2 regions of the Erwinia tasmaniensis Et1/99 genome follow, and region 1 is predicted to be linked to the other one. Evidence: predicted binding sites of a transcription regulator. Region 1 holds the regulator's gene; the other holds the start of a gene.

The links. The regulator sigma-54, encoded in region 1, starts transcription at its own class of promoters, with help from an activator protein. The targets are predictions, from matches to a motif close to GTTGGCACANNTTTCGCTNT.
Region 2: the regulator sigma-54 is predicted to act here: its motif matches at 5,135-5,154, upstream of glnA (glutamate--ammonia ligase).

The regions. Positions count from the first base shown of each region.
Region 1 is NC_010694.1:373,617-380,617, forward strand. Features, by position in the region: gene rapZ (RNase adapter RapZ) at 1-680, opposite strand, end outside; gene ptsN (PTS IIA-like nitrogen regulatory protein PtsN) at 876-1,358, opposite strand; gene hpf (ribosome hibernation promoting factor) at 1,535-1,822, opposite strand; gene rpoN (RNA polymerase factor sigma-54) at 1,845-3,278, opposite strand; gene lptB (LPS export ABC transporter ATP-binding protein) at 3,327-4,052, opposite strand; gene lptA (lipopolysaccharide ABC transporter substrate-binding protein LptA) at 4,058-4,606, opposite strand; gene lptC (LPS export ABC transporter periplasmic protein LptC) at 4,578-5,153, opposite strand; gene kdsC (3-deoxy-manno-octulosonate-8-phosphatase KdsC) at 5,150-5,716, opposite strand; gene kdsD (arabinose-5-phosphate isomerase KdsD) at 5,735-6,724, opposite strand; gene ETA_RS02725 (calcium/sodium antiporter) at 6,737-7,001, opposite strand, start outside.
Region 2 is NC_010694.1:45,963-52,963, forward strand. Features, by position in the region: gene hemN (oxygen-independent coproporphyrinogen III oxidase) at 1-857, shown strand, start outside; gene glnG (nitrogen regulation protein NR(I)) at 916-2,325, opposite strand; gene glnL (nitrogen regulation protein NR(II)) at 2,333-3,382, opposite strand; gene glnA (glutamate--ammonia ligase) at 3,578-4,987, opposite strand; gene typA (ribosome-dependent GTPase TypA) at 5,424-7,001, shown strand, end outside.

The DNA of each region.
Region 1 (7,001 bases):
TCCAGATAACTGCGCGTCTGATAAATGAAATTATGGACTTCAGTGTGACGATCGAGGAAGGCGGCAACGGGGCGATCGAGACCGGTCATCGGACGCAGCTTCGGGTCCCAGTGCGGGTTGGGTAAGAAACGGACGTCAAAGACGTAATCGGCATCGATGGGGATGCCATGCTTGAAGCCAAAAGACTCGAATACCATCGTCAGTTCGCGTTCACGCTTGCCCAGCAGGCGGGTACGCAGCATTTCTGCCAGCTCATGGACCGACATTTCAGAGGTATCAATAATCAGGTCGGCGCGGGAGCGTAGCGGCTCCAGCAGAACGTTTTCTTCATCGATAGCACTTTCCAGCGACAAATTTTTGCTGGAAAGAGGATGGAGACGGCGGGTATCGCTGTAACGTCGGATTAGGGTATTGCGATCGGCATCAAGAAACAGCAGCTGCGGCGAGAAGCTATCGGGCAGGCTGGTCAGGGCATTTTCGAATACTTCCGGAGACTCCGGCATGTTGCGCACGTCAATGCTTACCGCAGCCGACATGTTGCGTTCCGCCAGCGAATGCGCCAGATCGGGCAGCAAGACTACCGGGAGGTTATCCACGCAGTAGAAGCCCATATCCTCAAGGGCTCGCAGCGCCACTGATTTTCCTGAGCCTGAACGACCGCTAACGATCATCAGCACCATTTCTTTTCCCCCGGTTTAGCCGTTTGCACCTTTGTGCCTGAAGTTGCAACAACATTTACTGTTCAATCCCAATACCGCCGGACCTTTGTCTCTACAAGATATACGGGTAACAACAGCGTTGATATTGTTCGCCCTATGCCGTTCTGCCGTCGGCTTAATCGTTACAGCCATGATTTTGGCAGCATCATCTTGCAGTTACGTGTCAAGGTGATCTTCCGTGATGATTTGATATAGCTCTTCATCACTCCGGGCGGCGCGTAGACGGCGCAGCACGGTTTTATCTGCCAGACGTTTGGCTACCAGAGAAAGCGTGTGCAGGTGCGTCTTGCACTGATCTGCCGGCACCAGCAGAGCGAACAGTAGATCCACCGGCTGATTATCAATGGCATCAAAAGCAATAGGACTTTCAAGGCGAATAAAGACGCCTACGGCGCGCAGAGTATCTTCTTCCAGCTTGCCGTGCGGGATGGCAATGCCATTACCGATACCGGTACTGCCCATTCTTTCGCGCGTCAGAATAGCATCAAAAATTATCTGTTGTGGCAGGTTGAGCTGTTTAGCCGCCAGTTCGCTGATAATTTCCAGTGCGCGTTTTTTGCTCTGGCAATGTACATCATTACGCGTGCAGCAGACGCTTAACACTGAGCCCAGTTCCAGTTTTAGATCATTGTTCATCATAGTTTCACTTACTTATTCACTTCCACGGGCGAATGGCGTTTTAGTCGCTTTAAATCAATAGGTTAATATTCATTAAAGAGTGACGGTCCGTCTTGTGAACAGCGAACGGACCGTCAAATTATTTCTACCTGAACCCCTATCCTGGCGCTAAAAGATCACTCGGTGCTTAGTGAAATTTAGTGTTGTTTTAGCTTGTCTTTATGTTTATTTAGCTGACGCGTCAGTTTATCAATGAGGCCGTCAATTGCCGCGTACATATCTTTTTCTTCCGAGGTGGCATGCAGCTCTCCGCCGTTTACATGCAGCGTGGCGTCTGCAATTTGCGTCACTTTTTCCACTTTTAAAACAATATAGACTTGGTTAATCCGGTCAAAATAGTGTTCCAGCTTGGCAAATTTAGCGGTAACAAACTCGCGCAGTGGTTCAGTGATTTCAACGTGTTGTCCAGTGATATTGAGCTGCATAGTGTCTTCCTTCTCTGTTCGTTCAGACCAGCTGTTTACGTTGGTTTGATGGCGGGATGGATAAAGACTCTCGGTATTTTGCCACAGTACGCCTGGCGACCATAATTCCCTGTTCGGAAAGCATGGAGGTGAGCTTGCTGTCGCTTAACGGTTTGGCGGGGTTTTCCGCCGAGACTAATTTTTTCACCAGCGCACGAATGGCCGTAGACGAAGCTTCGCCTCCGCCTTCCGTGTTGACGTGGCTGGAGAAAAAATACTTGAGTTCAAAAATACCGCGCGGGCTGTGCAGGTACTTTTGCGTGGTGACACGCGAAATCGTTGACTCGTGCATCTCGACCGCGCTGGCGATATCTGCCAGCACCATCGGGCGCATAAACTCTTCACCCTGCTCAAAAAAAGCCTGCTGCCGATCAACGATGCAGCGGGTCACTTTCAGCAGGGTATCGTTCCGGCTTTCCAGGCTTTTGATCAGCCACTTCGCCTCCTGCAGGTTACTGCGGATAAACTGCGAGTCGCTATCATTGCGCGAACTTGAGCCAAGAGAAGCGTAATGCTGATTGATTTTCAGGCGTGGCACGCTGTCAGCATTGAGCTCAACCGCCCAGCGATTGCTGATTTTACGCACCAATACGTCAGGGATGACATACTCAGGTTCCTGTGTATTAATCGACTGACCGGGCCTGGGGTCGAGCGTCTGGATCAGCTGCATCGCGCTTTTCAGCACGTCTTCTTTCAGGCGCGTGACGCGCATCAGGCTGCGAAAATCGTGGTTTGCCAGCAGATCGAGATGCTCGCTGACAATCAGGCGCGCCTCTTTGAGGAAAGGATAGTCATGGGCGAATTGCGATAGCTGCACCAGCAGGCAATCGCGCAGATCGCGGGCGCAGACGCCGATGGGATCAAAACGCTGCACGCGCTTGAGCACCGCTTCGATTTCATCGGGTGCCAGCTCGTCGTTACCCATGCTGTCGAGGATTTCCTCCAGTGAAATCGTCAGATAGCCGGTATCATCAACGGCATCGACAATCGACGTTGCAATCGCCCGGTCGGTATCGCTAAAGGGCGTCAGCTCGACCTGCCACATCAGATAATCCTGTAGCGTCTGCGTGGTTTCCCCCTGGTAGACGGGCAGTTCATCGTCATGATAGTCAGTGCCCGTTCCAGAAGGCGTACCCGCCGTGTAGATCTCATCCCAGGTGGCATCCAGCGGCAGCTCTTCCGGCATATCCTTCTGTTCCAGCGCTTCCCTGGTATCCAGCGCCTCGGTTTCCTGATATTCGCGGCTGTCGACCTCTTCATGAAGATCGGTCTGTTCAAGCAACGGGTTACTTTCCAGCGCCAGCTGAATTTCTTGTTGTAGTTCAAGCGTCGAGAGCTGCAACAGGCGAATGGCCTGCTGCAACTGTGGCGTCATGGCAAGCTGTTGGCTTAGCCGGAGTTGTAAACCTTGCTTCATATTCAGGATGCTTATTCCCCAGAAATCGTACCTAAGGTGAACACCTTATCAGAGTCTGAACTCTTCACCTAAATAGACACGCTTCACCTGCTCATCGGCCAGGACCGCTTCCGGTGTACCGTGGGCGATTAAGTGCCCCTGGCTGACGATATAGGCACGTTCACAGACCGCCAGCGTCTCACGGACGTTATGGTCAGTGATCAGTACGCCCAGGCCGCTGTCACGCAGATGTTCAATAATTTTTTTTATATCAATAACGGAGATTGGGTCGACTCCGGCGAAAGGCTCATCTAACAGGATAAACTTCGGATTGGCGGCCAGCGCGCGGGCAATTTCCACACGGCGGCGCTCTCCCCCAGACAGCGCCTGGCCCAGGCTGTTGCGCAGGTGCTCAATATTGAACTCTGCCAGCAGTTCGTTCGCGCGATCTTCGTGTTGTTCTTTGGTGAGATCTTCACGGATTTGCAGGACCGCCATCAAATTGTCGTAAACGCTAAGACGACGAAAAATAGAGGCTTCCTGCGGTAGATAGCCGATCCCCCGGCGCGCGCGCGCGTGCAGCGGCAGAATGCTGATATCCTCGTCATCAATCACGATGCGCCCCGCGTCGCGCGGCACGATGCCTACAACCATATAAAATGTTGTTGTTTTGCCCGCCCCGTTAGGGCCAAGCAGGCCAACGATTTCGCCAGACTTAACCTGCAGGCTGACATCTTCAACCACACGGCGGCCCTTGTAGGCCTTCGCCAGGTTTTCTGCAATTAAGGTTGCCATATTTGTTAATTACTCTTCTTCTGACCGTTGGACGGTGAGTTTTTGTCCTGCAGCTGTGATGGCACCAGCACCGTGGTAACGCGTTTGCCGGTGTTACCGAAGGCCTGCATTTTCTGCTCTTTAACCAGGTAAGTAATGCGATCGCCCTTCACATTGCTGTCGAGCTGTTCGAGATAGGCGCCGCCGGTTAACTCGACCAAATCTTTTGCCAACTCATAATGCATTTTCTGAGCATGGCCCTGAACCGGTTTACCGTTATCCTGCATTTGGTAAAACGTTGCAGGATTCCCATAGGCGTCCACGATGGTTTTTTTACTGTCGCCGCCCGGACGCGTCACCACCACTTTGTCCGCCGTGATTTTGATGCTGCCCTGGGTCACCACCACCTTGCCCGTGAAGGTTGCCACGTTACCCTGCATATCCAGCGCCTGGTTCTCTGAATCTACGTTGACGGGTTTGCTGGAGTCGTCGGTCAGCGCCAGTACCGGAACGCTAATCGCCAGCAACAGGCTGGCCGTCAGGAGTTTAATGCTGTTGTTCATTTTGAATTTCATAAGATGTTTTGACCTTTTCAATCAACTCGGCAGTTTTGTTCCGCAAATTTCCACGCATCTTCATGCCGGTAGAGTTAAAGCTCCGGCCATAAAGCGTTACCCGATCCTCTGAAGTGACATCTTGGGTCGTCAGGTTAACCTGCGCGTTGTCCGTTTTAATCCGCTCAAGCTGTGCATCCTGAGTCAGGCTATCCACCTGCACATGCCCGTAGAGATACAACATCCGATCGTTAGTGAGTTTGGCTTTATCAGCACGGACCGACCAGGACGGCACCTTATTCTCATCGTATGTCGTCAGCACCGGGTTATCAAACCAGCTTACCGCATCGGTAGCGTAATAGGTCGCTTTGTCAGAAACCAGCTTATAACTGATGACGCCCGTGGGGCTGTAGATCAACGTATGTGAATTGTCGCTCATATACGTCGGTTCATTTTCACCGCTGGTTGCGGTATCTTGACCACCGTCATTGCCCGTCAGGTTCCAACCAATTAATACTATCGCGATCGCCGCCAGTATTAGCGTCATCCAGCGTCTTGTTTTGCTCATACAGACTGCCCTATAGCCGTTTCAAACTTACCTTGTGCCATTAAAATCAGGTCACAAATTTCGCGCACCGCTCCTCGCCCACCGGCGATCCGCGTCACGTAGTCAGCGCGGGGCAGGAGGATGGGATGCGCATCTGCAACCGTCACGCTCAGACCCACCTCGGCCATAACCGGCCAGTCGATAAGGTCGTCACCAATGTAAGCCACCTGGTGAGCGTCGAGTGCCAGTGTATCCAGAAGTTCACGGAAGGCCAAAAGCTTATCTGACTGCCCTTGATAAAGATGGGTAATTCCCAGCGTGGCGCAGCGATCCTCCAGCAGTTTGGCTTTGCGCCCGGTAATAATGGCCACTTCTATTCCCGACGTCAGCAGGCAGCGAATACCGTAGCCGTCGCGCACGTTAAAGCCTTTGAGCTCTTCGCCGTTGTTACCCTGATAAATCACGCCGTCCGACATCACGCCGTCCACATCGCAGATTAACAGTTTAATGTGCTGTGCTTTGGCGAGCACCTGGTGGTTTACCGGCCCGTAACAGGTGTCGGCGGTCGTTGCTGGATGACTCATTATTCTTCGCTTCCTTGATTAAACTACGCCAGCGCGCAGCATGTCGTGCATATGGATCACGCCAAGTAGCCGATCGTTCTCAGCGACCATGACGCAGGTAATATTCCGGGTTTGCATCAGGTTCAGTGCATCCACTGCCAGCGTGCCAGGCCGGACGCGAATGCCGCCTGGGGTCATCACGCTTTCGATACTGGCGTGCTGAATATTAATGCCCATATCAAAGACGCGGCGTAAATCACCATCGGTGAAGATACCTTCTATTCGCATCGAATCGTCGCAAATAACCGTCATCCCCATGTTCTTTTGCGTGATCTCAAGCAGGGCATCACGCAGTGAAGCATCGCGGCCAACGTGTGGCATATCGTTGCCGCAGTGCATGATATCATCAACGCGCAGTAGCAGCTTGCGCCCCAGCGCGCCACCGGGATGGGAAAGCGCAAAGTCTTCTTGGGTAAAACCTCGCGCTTTTAAAAGCGCAACGGCGAGCGCATCCCCCATGACCAGCGTGGCGGTCGTGCTGGTGGTCGGTGCCAGGCCGAGCGGGCAGGCCTCTTGCGGGACTTTAACACACAGATGGATATCTGCGGCGCGCCCCATTGAGCTGTCTGGCCGGCTGGAGAGGCAGATTAATGTCACATGCCGCCGCTTCAGCACCGGGATCAGTGCCAAAATCTCTGAAGACTCGCCGGAATTGGAAATGGCAATCACCACATCGTCTGGGGCAACCATGCCCAAATCGCCGTGGCTGGCTTCAGCGGGATGGACAAAAAAAGCGGGCGTTCCGGTACTGGCAAAGGTGGCGGCAATTTTTTTACCTATGTGTCCTGATTTGCCCATTCCCATGACGACGACCTTGCCGCGACAGCGATAAATCAGATTGCAGGTCTGGGTAAAATCGTCATTGATGTACCGATCGAGCTGTTCCAGCCCTTCACGTTCAATCCGCAGTACCTCTTTCCCAGCCTGTTGAAAATCAAAGTCGCTTTCGCTAGCGAGATGCGTCATCATTCTTGAGTCCTTTTACCAGAAGGTCACTGAGGGGCATTGGTAGAGTATGCCCACCCAAAAGATAAATCCGCACAGCAGCAGCGCGCCTGCCAGCCGTCCTATGCGGCGACTACGCTGCAAACAGATCAGCGTAAACGCTGCGCTGACACCGAGCATGACCCAGTAGTCACGGGCGAAAGCCGCAGCATAGAAGGTGCCGGGATGTAATAATGCCGGAATGCCCAGCACGATAGCCAAATTATAAATATTAGACCCGATCAGGTTGCCGATAGCGATA
Region 2 (7,001 bases), 330 kb from region 1:
ATTTTAATAAGCAGGTGCAGGAAAAGGTGAACCGTGTGCAGGACGAAGAGGGGATCTTCGCTCTGATCGCTCGCGCACGTCAGCTGGGATTTGTTTCTACGAATATCGATCTGATTTATGGCTTGCCGACACAAACGCCGGAAAGTTTTGCGTTTACTTTGCAGAAAGTGGCGGAGCTGGCTCCTGACCGGCTTAGCGTCTTTAATTATGCCCATATGCCCGCGCTGTTCCCCGCCCAGCGCAAAATTCGTGAAGCAGAACTACCTGACGTGCAGCAGAAACTGACTATTTTACAGCAGACTATTGCTGCCCTGACGGCCCAGGGTTATCAGTTTATCGGTATGGATCACTTTGCCCGCCACGATGACGAACTGGCGGTCGCGCAGCGTGCGGGTGAACTGCATCGCAACTTTCAGGGATATACCACCCAGGGGCATTGCGATCTGCTGGGGATGGGCGTATCAGCGATAAGTATGCTGGGCGACAGCTATGCGCAGAATCACAAAGAACTTAAGGATTATTATGCACAAATACGCGGTGGCGATACGGCGCTGTGGCGCGGTTTACAGCTAACCGAAGATGACCGCCTGCGTGGTGACGTGATTAAGCGCCTGATATGCCAATTTTCTTTGTCATTCGAAAGCATTGAAGCGCGTTGGGGGATCCACTTCCGGGACTACTTTGCGCAGGATTTGGCCCTGCTTCAGCCGCTTATAGCCGACGGGCTGGTGGAATGCCACGATAATGCGCTTGTCGTCACCGCTAAGGGACGATTGCTTATCCGTAATGTCTGCATGTGTTTCGATAGCTACCTGCGTCAGAAAGCCTCAGGCGCACGATTTTCAAGGGTCATTTAAATAAACAGGCGGCATCGGTCGGGATTGCCGTGCCGCCTGTTCATCGTGCAAAAGGGAACTACTCCATTCCCAGCTCTTTTAATTTGCGCGTCAGGGTATTACGTCCCCAGCCCAGCAGCCGTGCCGCTTCCTGCTTATGGCCCTGAGTATGACGCAGCGCGGTGGTGAGCAGCGTACGCTCCATTTCCGGCTGCGCTTCAGACAGCAGGTTTTGATGACCGGAACGCAACGCGCGATCGGCCCACTGCGCCAATAGCGTGGCCCAGCTGTCCGGTAGAGACTGCCCCGGACTTTCGGGCGTTGCGGTTTCGAACAGCTCCGGCGGCAGATCCTGGATCAGCACTTCCTGACCGGCAGCCATCACCGTTAGCCAGCGACAGGTGTTTTCCAGCTGACGTACGTTGCCGGACCAGTGCAGGCGCGTCAGGGCGTTTTCGGTCTCCGGATGCAGAATTTTGGCTTCTACCCCCAGCTCACGCGCGGCAACCTGTAGGAAATACCGTGCCAGTCGCGGAATATCTTCCCGGCGTTCGCGCAGCGGCGGCAGATGCACGCGGATCACGTTCAGGCGGTGGAATAAATCCTCGCGGAATTTCCCCTCCTGCACGCGTAGCTCCAGATTCTGATGGGTCGCAGCGATAATACGCACATCCACTTTTACCGGAGCATAGCCGCCTACCCGATAGAACTGCCCGTCGGCCAAAACGCGCAGCAGACGGGTCTGAACGTCCAGCGGCATATCGCCAATTTCATCGAGGAACAGCGTTCCGCCGTCGGCCTGTTCAAAACGGCCCTGGCGGATCTGATTTGCCCCGGTAAACGCCCCTTTTTCGTGACCAAACAGCTCTGACTCGATCAAATCCTTCGGGATGGCGGCCATATTTAGCGCGATAAAGGGCGCTTTGGCTCGCGGACTGTGACGATGCAGGGCATGGGCAACCAGCTCTTTACCGGTGCCGGATTCGCCATTGATCAGCACGCTAATGGAAGATCGTGACAGTCTTCCGATAATGCGGAACACATCCTGCATCGCCGGGGCTTCCCCGATGATATCGGTTGTTGGGCCGCTCACGGGTTGGTTACGCGGCTGCTGCTGCTCCTGATAGTGGCTGATGGCTCTTTCCACCAGTGCCACCGCTTCATCAATATCAAAGGGTTTTGGCAGATAATCAAAAGCACCCTGTTGATAAGCGCTGACCGCCGCGTCGAGGTCGGAATGCGCGGTCATGATAATCACCGGCAGCATGGGGTGGCGTTGTTTGATCTGTTTCAGCAGCGCCAGCCCATCCATGCCGGGCATGCGAATATCTGACAGTAATACGTCCGGGGTCTTTGTCGTCAGGGCTTCCAGCACCTCGTTCGCGCTCTCAAACGTCACGCACTGTAAACCGGCTCCAGTGAGCGCTCGTTCAAGCACCCAGCGGATGGAGCTATCGTCATCGACGATCCAAACTATCCCTCGTTGCATAGAAACCTCACTGGCGAATAGGCAAATAAACCGAAAATTCCGTGTGTCCGGGCCAACTGTTGAACTCTATTTTTCCCGAGTGCTGATCGATCAGGCTGCGGGCAATGGACAGCCCTAATCCCGTTCCCCCTTCGCGACCGCTCACCATTGGATAGAACAACGTATCCTGTAACTGCGCCGGAATGCCGGGGCCGTCATCTTCAATATCGATGCGCGCCACCAGACGATAGCGCGTGCCGTGCAGCGTCAGCTGGAACGCAGTACGGGTGCGTAACGTGATGGTGCCGCCTTGTTCACCTAACGCCTGTAGCGCATTACGTACGATGTTCAGCAGGACCTGTTCGATTTGATCCGGGTCATGAGGAAGTTCCGGCAGACTGGGATCATAATCACGGATCAGTGACACATTACCGGGTAGCTCCATCGAAACCAGGTTCACCACGCGTTCGGCAACCTGATGAATACTTTGAGTAATATGCATTCCCGGCTGCTGCGGTCCCAGCAGACGGTCGACCAGATTACGCAGTCGGTCTGCCTGTTCAATGATGACTTTGGTATATTCGGTCAGGGCCGGATCGGGCAGCGCCTTGGCTAACAGCTGCGCCGCGCCGCGTAGCCCGCCCAGCGGGTTCTTAATTTCATGCGCCAGACCGCGCACTAAGTCACGGGCCGCCACCTGCTGCGCATGCTGCAACTGTTCCTGGCTCAACCGACGCTGATTATCCATCGGTGCCATTTCCAGCAAAATCAATCCTTCGGGTAGACGTTGGGCGGTGAGCGACATGATATGCGCGCGACTGTCGACCACCAGAGTCACTTCGCTGTCGGTAAAGCCCTGTCCGGCGTCCAGACTTTCGAGCATCACCTCAATATTCAGAGAAAAATAGCCCATCAGTTCCGGCAGTGGCGTACCAAACAACTTGCGGGAACTCTGCGCCAGCAACTGTTGTGCGGCGGGGTTGGCGTAATGCACCACCAAATCACCGTCGACCAACAGAATACTGTTGATCAGAGAGTTGAGAATCTGCCCAGCATCGGGCAGCGTGCCAGTTGCCATACAGCATTCTCCTGAGTCATTCTTGTGCACCAACTTAGTGCATTATAGCCATATCACCTGAAAATCGTCCTGTTGAACGATAAATTCGCGGAGAAAAAAGCCCATCCGAAGATGGGCTGAAAGTTTCCACGGCAACAAATATCCGACGTACCTCATTCCACAGTTGCGAGATGACATATCGCCGGATAACAAAAATTAAACGCTGTAGTACAGTTCGAACTCAACCGGGTGTGGCGTCATGCGCACGCGCTCCATCTCCGCTTTACGCAGCTCAATATAAGCTTCGATAGCGTCGTCGGTGAATACGCCACCGCGCGTCAGGAACTCGCGGTCTTCGTTCAGAGCGGCCAGGGCTTCGTCCAGAGAGCCCGCAACTTTCGGGATCTCCGCTTCTTCTTCCGGCGGCAGGTCGTACAGGTTTTTATCCATCGCATCGCCAGGATGGATCTTGTTGATGATGCCGTCCAGGCCAGCCATCAGCAGCGCAGCGAAGCACAGGTACGGGTTTGCCGCCGGGTCAGGGAAGCGCGCCTCAATACGACGTGCTTTCGGACTGGCAACCACCGGGATACGGATAGAAGCAGAACGGTTACGCGCAGAGTAAGCCAGCATGACCGGCGCTTCGTAGCCCGGCACCAGGCGCTTGTAAGAGTTAGTGGTCGGGTTGGCCAGCGCATTGATGGCTTTGGCGTGTTTGATAACACCACCGATGTAGAACAGGGCCATTTCAGACAGGCCGCCGTATTTGTCGCCGGCAAACAGGTTAGTACCGCCTTTAGACAGAGACATATGGCAGTGCATACCGGAGCCGTTATCACCGAACATCGGCTTAGGCATAAAGGTTGCGGTTTTGCCGTAGGCATGAGCAACGTTGTGAACGACGTATTTGTAGATCTGAATTTCGTCAGCTTTTTTGGTCATGGTGTTGAAGCGGGTTGCCACTTCATTTTGACCCGCAGTGGCCACTTCGTGGTGGTGAGCTTCAACTACCAGGCCCATCTGTTCCATCGTCAGACACATAGCAGAACGGATGTCCTGTGATGAGTCGACCGGAGGAACCGGGAAGTAACCGCCTTTCAGGCCCGGACGGTGGCCTTTGTTACCGCCTTCATATTCTTTACCCGTGTTCCAGCAGGCTTCGATATCATCGATAGCAACGTGGGAGCCGGAAGTGCTGCTGCCGAAACGGATATCATCGAACAGGAAGAACTCCGGCTCGGGTCCAAACAGCACGGTGTCAGCGATGCCGGAAGAACGCAGGAAATCTTCAGCGCGTTTGGCGATGGAGCGTGGGTCACGGTCGTAGCCCTGCATGGTGCCCGGCTCAAGGATGTCACAACGAATGATCAGAGTGGTGTCTTCGAAGAAGGGATCGAGGACGGCGGTCGTGGCATCCGGCATCAGAACCATGTCGGATTCGTTAATACCTTTCCAGCCACCAATTGAGGAGCCGTCAAACATCTTGCCTTCTTCGAAGAAGTCAGCGTTAACCTGGTGAGCGGGGATAGTCACGTGCTGCTCTTTACCTTTGGTATCGGTAAAACGCAGGTCAACAAATTTGACTTCGTGCTCGTTCATCATCGACAGAACGTGTTCAGCTGACATACTTAACTCTCCTGGATTTTGTCATTGTCGTCGTGGTGAGAGAACTTTCACGGTGCGCTTTGCATTTCGCCGCGCTAATTCCGATAATAAAGATCTCTGACAAGCTCACAACCGGGTGGAAAATGGCATTTTTCGCTTGATAGAGTATTTGCGAAATCTATGCCAACTTTTTTTATTTTACGCAAAAGGCGCTATGATGCGCCCTCTCGTCAAACGGGGAATGCACCACGATGGAAGTCGCGCACCATCATGGTGCTATTGAGTGGGAAGTGGTCACCATTTTGGTGCAATACATCGTCACAGTGCAATCTTTGCACTGAAAATGGGTCCAAAAAACATCCGGACAGTTATCTTTCTACGAAATCTGTGAACTTGTTCAGTCCTTCGATTAATCCGTGTACAATAGCGCGCTATTTCTAATGCCTGAGGCAAAGCTGTGATCGAAAATTTGCGTAACATCGCCATTATTGCCCACGTTGACCATGGTAAAACTACCCTGGTTGATAAGTTGCTGCAGCAGTCCGGGACCTTTGATGCCCGCACCGAAGCAACCGAACGCGTAATGGACTCCAACGATTTGGAGAAAGAGCGTGGGATTACCATCCTCGCAAAAAACACCGCCATTAAATGGAATGACTATCGCATCAACATCGTTGATACCCCAGGACACGCCGACTTCGGCGGTGAGGTAGAGCGTGTGATGTCAATGGTCGACTCGGTGCTGCTGGTTGTGGATGCAATGGATGGTCCGATGCCGCAAACCCGTTTCGTGACCAAAAAAGCGTTTGCTAATGGTCTGAAGCCGATCGTGGTCATTAACAAAGTTGACCGTCCGGGCGCGCGTCCTGACTGGGTTGTAGACCAGGTATTTGACCTGTTCGTTAACCTGGACGCCACCGACGAGCAGCTCGACTTCCCTGTGATCTACGCCTCTGCCCTGAACGGCATCGCCGGTCTGGACCACAGCGATATGGCGGAAGACATGACTCCGCTGTATGAAGCGATCGTCAAACATGTGTCGCCACCACAGGTTGAGATGGAAGCACCTTTCCAAATGCAGATTTCTCAGCTGGATTACAACAACTACGTGGGTGTTATCGGTATCGGCCGCATCAAGCGCGGTAAAGTGAAGCCTAACCAGCAGATCACTATCGTCGACAGCGAAGGCAAAACCCGTAACGGTAAAGTCGGTAAAGTTCTGACCCACCTGGGCCTGGAGCGTATCGAAGCGACCGAAGCGGAAGCCGGCGATATCATCGCAATTACCGGTCTGGGCGAACTGAACATCTCTGACACCATCTGCGATCCGCAGAACGTGGAAGCGCTGCCGGCACTGAGCGTTGATGAACCTACCGTAACCATGTACTTCAACGTCAACACCTCTCCGTTCTGCGGTAAAGAAGGTAAGTTTGTGACCTCGCGTCAGATCCTGGACCGTCTGAACAAAGAGCTGGTGCACAACGTGGCGCTGCGCGTTGAAGAAACCGAAGACTCCGATGCGTTCCGCGTATCTGGTCGTGGTGAACTTCACCTGTCGGTTCTGATTGAAAACATGCGTCGTGAAGGCTTCGAACTCGCCGTTTCACGTCCTAAGGTTATCAACCGTAAAATCGATGGCCGCATGCAGGAGCCATTCGAGAACGTGACGCTGGACATCGAAGAGCAGCACCAGGGTTCCGTGATGCAGGCAATGGGCGAGCGTAAGGGTGATGTGAAAGACATGATCCCAGACGGCAAAGGCCGTATTCGTCTTGACTACCTGATCCCGGCGCGTGGCCTGATTGGCTTCCGTACCGAGTTCATGACCATGACGTCTGGTACCGGTCTGCTGTACTCCACGTTCAGCCACTATGACGACGTGCGCGCGGGTGAAATCGGCCAGCGCCAGAACGGCGTACTGATCTCTAACGGCCAGGGTAAAGCGGTTGCTTTCGCCCTGTTCAGCCTGCAGGATCGCGGTAAGCTGTTCCTCGGCCACGGTGCGGAAGTGTATGAAGGCCAGATTATCGGTATT